Linked DNA regions of Ciceribacter thiooxidans. The protein of the gene in region 1 interacts with the protein of each later gene in a pairwise test. Links are inferred from orthologs where the notes say so. Each region holds a gene or a part of one and is shown on either strand. Other genes may lie near its edges.

What was found.
Region 2: the proteins of leuS (region 1) and ligA interact in binary tests that used the Escherichia coli proteins (3 or more experiments, as listed by UniProt). The link is inferred for Ciceribacter thiooxidans from one-to-one orthologs.

What each region holds. Positions count from the first base shown.
Region 1 is NZ_CP059896.1:3,523,531-3,527,140, reverse strand. The notes cover bases 1-3,192. They hold leuS (leucine--tRNA ligase), read left to right. Parts: upstream 1-364; coding sequence 365-2,992; downstream 2,993-3,192. Other genes in these bases: H4I97_RS17450 (LPS assembly lipoprotein LptE), read left to right, coding at 2,982-3,192; H4I97_RS17460 (YggS family pyridoxal phosphate-dependent enzyme), read right to left, coding at 1-165. Also shown: more of H4I97_RS17450, read left to right, coding at 3,193-3,497; holA (DNA polymerase III subunit delta), read left to right, coding at 3,509-3,610.
Region 2 is NZ_CP059896.1:1,130,274-1,133,654, forward strand. The notes cover bases 419-3,381. They hold ligA (NAD-dependent DNA ligase LigA), read left to right. Parts: upstream 419-804; coding sequence 805-2,958; downstream 2,959-3,381. Other genes in these bases: H4I97_RS05280 (endonuclease/exonuclease/phosphatase family protein), read left to right, coding at 419-738; H4I97_RS05290 (U32 family peptidase), read left to right, coding at 3,073-3,381. Also shown: more of H4I97_RS05280, read left to right, coding at 1-418. UniProt on the Escherichia coli protein: DNA ligase that catalyzes the formation of phosphodiester linkages between 5'-phosphoryl and 3'-hydroxyl groups in double-stranded DNA using NAD as a coenzyme and as the energy source for the reaction.

The DNA of each region.
Region 1 (3,610 bases):
CTCGCCGAACACCCTCTGACCACGGGCAATCGCCGAGCGGATCACGTCAGCCGGAAAGGTCTTCGATACCGCGACGAGCTGCACTGAATCCGGCTCACGACCTGCCCTTCTCGCCGCCGAAGCGACTCGATCCACCACCCCGTCTAGCTGCTCTGTGACTGTCATTTCTGTCCTTCCGGTCAATCGACTCACGGCCGATATAATCACCCTTGGTGCGTCCCTGAAGCAAGCCGCTTCGATCGCAACCTGCAGCGGCGTATCCGGCGGAGCTTTCCGCCACCGAAGTGCCCGGAAAACTTGACGCTTGGCCGGTTTCGTGGTGAAGGTCACGCCGACTCTCCTTGATTTTCCGGAAATGCGACAAATGGCTACCGAACGTTACAATCCGCGCGACGCCGAACCTCGTTGGCAGGCGAAATGGTCCGAAGCTGGCGTTTTCGTCACGGACAACAACGACAAGCGCGAGAAATATTACGTGCTAGAGATGTTCCCGTATCCATCGGGACGCATTCACATGGGCCATGTGCGCAACTACGCCATGGGCGATGTTGTCGCCCGCTACAAGCGCGCTCGCGGTTACAACGTCCTGCATCCGATGGGATGGGATGCGTTCGGCATGCCGGCCGAGAACGCGGCAATGCAGAACAAGGTTCATCCGAAGGACTGGACCTATCAGAATATCGCGACGATGCGCGGCCAGCTGAAGTCGATGGGTCTTTCGCTGGACTGGTCCCGTGAATTCGCGACCTGCGACGTCGAATACTACCATCGCCAGCAGTATCTGTTCCTCGACATGATGGAAAAGGGTCTGGTTTACCGCAAGCAGTCGAAGGTCAACTGGGATCCGGTCGACCAGACCGTGCTCGCCAACGAGCAGGTGATCGAAGGCCGCGGCTGGCGTTCTGGTGCTCTCGTCGAACAGCGCGAACTGACGCAGTGGTTCTTCAAGATCACCGACTTCAGCCAGGACCTGCTTGATGCGCTCGACACGCTCGACCAGTGGCCGGAAAAAGTGCGTTTGATGCAGAAGAACTGGATCGGACGTTCGGAAGGCCTGACGCTTCGCTGGGAGATCGCCGGCGCGGCTCCGGACGGGCATTCCGAGATCACGGTCTACACCACACGGCCCGACACGCTGTTCGGCGCTTCCTTCCTGGCAATTGCGGCCGATCACCCCCTGGCCAGGGCCGTCGCCGAAGGCAATGCCGAGATCGCCGCCTTCTGCGAGGAATGCCGCCGGGCCGGCACCTCGCTCGCCGCGCTGGAGACGGCCGAGAAGAAGGGGGTCGATACCGGTATCAAGGTTCGCCATCCCTTCGATCCCGCCTGGGAACTGCCGGTTTACGTCGCCAATTTCGTGCTGATGGAATACGGCACCGGCGCGATCTTCGGATGCCCGTCCGGCGACCAACGTGACCTCGACTTCGCCCGCAAGTATGATCTGCCGGTCGTGCCGGTGGTTATGCCGAAGGACGGCGACGCTACGACCTTCACGGTCGGCGACACCGCCTATGACGGTGACGGCGTGATGATCAATTCGCGCTTTCTCAATGGTCTCGACACGGAGGTCGCCTTCAAGGTGGTGGCAGACCGCCTGTCTTCTACCATGCTGGGCAATTCACCGCAGGGCGAACGCAAGGTGCAGTTCCGCCTGCGCGACTGGGGCATTTCACGCCAGCGCTATTGGGGTTGCCCGATTCCGGTCATCCACTGCGACGACTGCGGTGTCGTATCAGTGCCAAAGAAGGACCTGCCGGTCAGACTGCCGGACGACGTCGCCTTCGACGTCCCTGGCAATCCGCTCGATCGCCATCCGACCTGGCGCCATGTGGCCTGCCCGAAATGCGGGAAGGATGCCCGGCGCGAGACCGACACTATGGATACCTTCGTCGATTCGAGTTGGTATTTCGCCCGCTTTACGGCACCGCACGAGGACCTGCCGACCGTTCCGGCGATCGCCGACCACTGGCTGCCGGTCGACCAGTATATCGGCGGTATCGAACACGCGATCCTGCACCTGCTCTATTCGCGCTTCTTCACCCGAGCAATGCGCGAGACCGGTCACGTGAACCTCAGCGAACCCTTCAAGGGCCTGTTCACCCAGGGTATGGTGGTGCACGAAACCTATAAGCTCGGCTCCGGCGCACAGGGCCAGTGGGTGGCGCCGGCCGACATCCGCGTCGAAGAGGTCGATGGCATCCGTCGCGCCGTTCTGATCGCCACCGGCGAAGAGGTCACGATTGGTTCAATCGAAAAGATGTCCAAGTCGAAGAAGAACGTGGTCGACCCGGACGACATCATCGCCTCCTACGGGGCCGATACCGCGCGCTTCTTTGTGCTTTCAGATTCGCCGCCCGATCGCGACGTCATCTGGTCGGAATCGGGGGTGGAAGGCGCACATCGTTTTGTACAACGAGCATGGCGTCTGATTTCCGAAGCTTCCGAGCAAATGAGCGAGTGTAACGCGAATCCGGCTAAGGAAGGCGACGGGCTCGCCATATCGCAAATCGCGCACAAGACCCTGAAGGCGGTTCAGGCCGACTACGACAAGCTCGCCTTCAATAAGGCTGTCGCACGCATCTACGAGTTCGTGAACGCGCTCGCAACCCCGCTGACGAGAGTAGCAGCCGGTGGTGCCGACAGGGCCTACCTAGCTGCGGTCAAGGACGCGGCGAACATCCTCGTCCACCTGATCGCTCCGATGACACCACACTTGGCAGAAGAGTGCTGGAGAGCGCTCGGCAATGCGGGCATGGTCGCCCAGGCGCCGTGGCCGACATACGATCCTGACCTGGTCACCGAGAACGAAATTGTCCTGCCGGTGCAGATCAACGGAAAGAAGCGCGCGGAATTGACAATCGCTCGCGAGGCGGATCAAATCTCGGTACAGAATGCGGTCCTCGCCCTGGATGCCGTCAAGGTCGCCTTGAACGGGCAGGCGCCGAAGAAGATCATCGTGGTACCTCAGAGGATCGTCAACATTGTCGTCTGAAAGCATCGCTCGTCAGATCCGGAGGATTTTGCTCGGCTTGAGCTTGGCTGTGGGGGTGGCTGGCTGTCAGGTTCGTCCGCTGCATGACGGAGTGCCTGGCAGGGCGGAAAACTTGGGGTCGATCGCCTACTCGCAGGCCGACAGCCGAGTCGGCCAGGAGGTCCGCAATCAATTGATATTTCTGACGGGAGGAGGTGCCGGAGAACCGGCGGCTCCGCAGTACACGGTCGATATGAAGGTCGAGTCGAGGACGATGGGAGTACTTCTCGAGCAATCTTCTGACGTTCCGAAAGCGGGACGGGTGATTGTTTCGGCCGATTATACGCTCACGCGGACCTCGGACGGGACGGTCCTGCGTGCCGGCCGTCGACAGATTGTTGCACCAGTCGACTATCCCGAGCAGGAGTTTGCCAAGCTGCGCGCGATACGCGATGCGGAAGACCGGGGTGCTCATCAGTTGGCCGAGCTTATCCGAGCCGATATCGCGACGATCATTGGGCGCTGAGCAATCGTGCGATGTCGGAGATAAAGTCAGGCGAGTTTGATAGTTTTCTCCAGAAATCGGCCAGGCATTACCGTCTCTTTGTGATCTACGGGCCCGATAGAGGGCTTGTTTCC
Region 2 (3,381 bases), 2.4 Mb from region 1 along the record:
ACGCCGCACCACCGATCCGACGAGAGCATGGTCGTCGCCTCCTACAATGTCCACAAATGCGTCGGCACCGACGGCCGCTTCGACCCCGAGCGGGTGATGGAAGTGATCCGCGAGATGGACCCGGACGTCATCGCGCTGCAGGAGGCGGACGAGCGGTTCGGCGAGCGTTCGGGCCTTCTGGACCTGCCGCGGCTCCGGCTGGAGATGGGGCTCACGCACATTCCGGTCCTGCACAAGCCGAGGTCCCACGGCTGGCGCGGCAATGTGCTGCTCTTCAAGGAAGGGGCGGTCAAGGACGTTCACCAGGTCGCGCTGCCGGGGCTGGAACCGCGCGGCGCCGTGGTCGCGGAGATCGATCTCCACCGCGGGCTCGGACTTCGCGTCATCGCCGCCCATCTCGGGCTCTTGCGCTGGGCGCGGCGACAGCAGGCGGACGTGATCGTCGACATCATGACGGAGCGGGAGGAAAAGCCGACGGTTCTGATGGGGGATTTCAACGAGTGGCGTCTCGGCGAGGGGTCCTCGCTCATGCGGTTCGAGCGGGCGTTCGGACCGCTTCCGCCGCCGGTGGCGAGCTATCCGGCGCGTCTGCCCGTCCTTGCCCTCGACCGGATCATGGCCAACCGGTCCGGGCTCGTCGCCGACATCACCGTGCACGACTCGCCGCTTGCCCGCGAGGCATCCGACCACCTGCCGATCACCGCCCGGATCGACATTTCGAAAGCGGTCGTCGACTGAGCGGAGATGTCTTTTCATTCGCGAGAATTCGGCTAATACCGGCAGGTCCCATTCTGGAGAGCGGCGATGGCGAATGACACGATTGCAGTCGAGGATCTGACCGAGGAGCAGGCGGCTGCCGAGCTGGCGCGGCTCGCGAAAGAGATCGCCCATCATGACGCGCTCTATCACGGCAAGGACCAGCCGGAGATCTCCGACGCCGCCTACGACGCGCTGAAGCTGCGCAACGATGCGATCGAGGCACGGTTCCCGGCGCTCGTGCGCGAAGACAGCCCGTCGCGGCGCGTCGGTTCGGCGCCCGCCGGCGCCTTCGCGCAGGTCGTCCATGCCCGGCCGATGCTGTCGCTCGACAACGTCTTCACCGACGAGGACGTCGCCGACTTCGTCGCCTCGGTCTACCGGTTTCTCGGCCGGCTGCCGGACGGTTCGATCGCCTTTACCGCCGAGCCGAAGATCGACGGCCTGTCGATGTCTATCCGCTACGAGAACCGCCGCCTGGTGACGGCGGCGACGCGCGGCGACGGCACCACCGGGGAGAACGTCACCGCGAACATCCTGACCATCCGCGAAATCCCGCGCGAGCTGCCGGCCGGCGCCCCGGACGTCGTCGAGGTTCGCGGCGAAGTTTACATGGCGAAGAGCGACTTCTTCGCGCTCAACGCGCAGATGGAAGCGGAAGGCAAGCAGACCTATGTCAATCCGCGCAACACCGCGTCCGGTTCGCTGCGGCAGCTCGACCCCAAGGTGACGGCAAGCCGCAAGCTGAAGTTCTTCGCCTATGCCTGGGGCGAGATGACCAATATGCCGGCGGAGACCCAGATGGGGATCGTCGAGACGTTCCGCGAATGGGGTTTTCCGGTCAATCCGCTGATGAAGCGGCTGCATTCGATCGAGGAGATCCTGGCGCACTACCGGGAAATCGGCCTCATGCGCGCGGACCTCGACTACGACATCGACGGCGTCGTCTACAAGGTCGACCGCTTCGACCTACAGGAGCGGCTCGGTTTCCGCTCGCGCTCGCCGCGCTGGGCGACCGCGCACAAATTCCCGGCGGAGCAGGCGCTGACACGGCTTCTCGGCATTGACATCCAGGTCGGACGAACGGGCGCACTGACCCCGGTCGCGCGGCTGGAGCCGATCACCGTCGGCGGCGTTGTCGTCACCAATGCCACCCTCCACAACGAGGACTACATCAAGGGGATCGGCAATTCCGGTGAGCCGATCCGCGAGGGTCGCGACATCCGCATCGGCGACACGGTGATCGTGCAGCGGGCGGGCGACGTCATCCCGCAGATCGTCGACGTTGTTCTCGACCGGCGGCCGGACGATGCCGTGTCTTACGAGTTTCCGCAGACCTGCCCGGTCTGCGGCAGCCATGCCGTGCGGGAGGTCAACGAGAAGACTGGCCGGATGGATTCCGTCCGCCGCTGCACCGGCGGCTTCGTCTGCAGCGCGCAGGCGAAGGAGCATTTGAAGCACTTCGTTTCGCGCAACGCTTTCGACATCGAGGGGCTCGGCACCAAGCAGGTCGATTTCTTCTTCGATTGCGGTGACCCGTCGCTGGAGATCAAGACCGCGCCGGATATCTTCACGCTCGAGCGGCGGCAGCAGGCGGCGCTGAACAAGCTGGAGAACCGCGACGGCTGGGGGCGCACGAGCGTCGGCAAGCTCTTCGAGGCGATCAACAGCCGGCGCGAAATCGCGCTCCACCGGCTGATCTTCGCCCTCGGCATCCGCCATGTCGGAGAGACGACGGCGAAGCTGCTGGCACGCTCCTACGGTACCTACGAAGCCTTCCAGCGCGCGATGCAGGATGCGGCGCCGATGCACGGCGATGCCTGGAACGAGCTCAACGCCATCGAAGGCATCGGCGAGGTGGTCGCGACCTCGATCGTCGAATTCTTCAAGGAGCCGCGCAATGTGGAGGTCGTTTCGCGCCTGCTCGAGGAGGTGACGCCGCTTGCCGCCGAGCTGCCGGTCGCAACCGGAAGTCCGGTCGCCGGCAAGACCGTCGTCTTCACCGGTTCGCTCGAAAAATTCACCCGTGACGAGGCGAAGGCGAGGGCGGAAAGCCTCGGCGCCAAGGTCGCCGGCTCGGTGTCGAAGAAGACCGACTATGTCGTCGCGGGGCCGGGCGCAGGTTCCAAGCTCGACAAGGCACGCGAGCTCGGCGTCGCGGTGATGGACGAGGACGAGTGGCTGGCCCTGATCGGGGGCTGACGGACACGGGTTTTCTGCGAACGGGTCGCGTCTTGCTGGCCCCGTGGCCGCTTCTGGTGTATAGGCCTGCCAGATTGCGGGCCAAGGGCGCGCGTGAGAAGGTTGATCCATCCGATGACAGCAATTGCCAGACGTTCCGAACTCCTGATGCCCGCCGGCTCGCTCGAGCGGTTGAAGGTCGCCGTGCTCTACGGAGCGGACGCCGTCTACATGGGCACGCCGGACATGTCGCTACGGACCAAGTCGCAGCTCTCGCTGGACGACGTGAAGGAGGGCATTCGCTTCGCCCATGAGCATGGCGTGCGCGTCTACCTGACGCTGAACCTCTTCACCCACAACAAGGATGTGCCGAAGGTCGCCGAGTACGTCGAGATCTTGAAGGATGTGCGGCCGGACGGCGTCATCGTCGCCGATCCCGGCGTC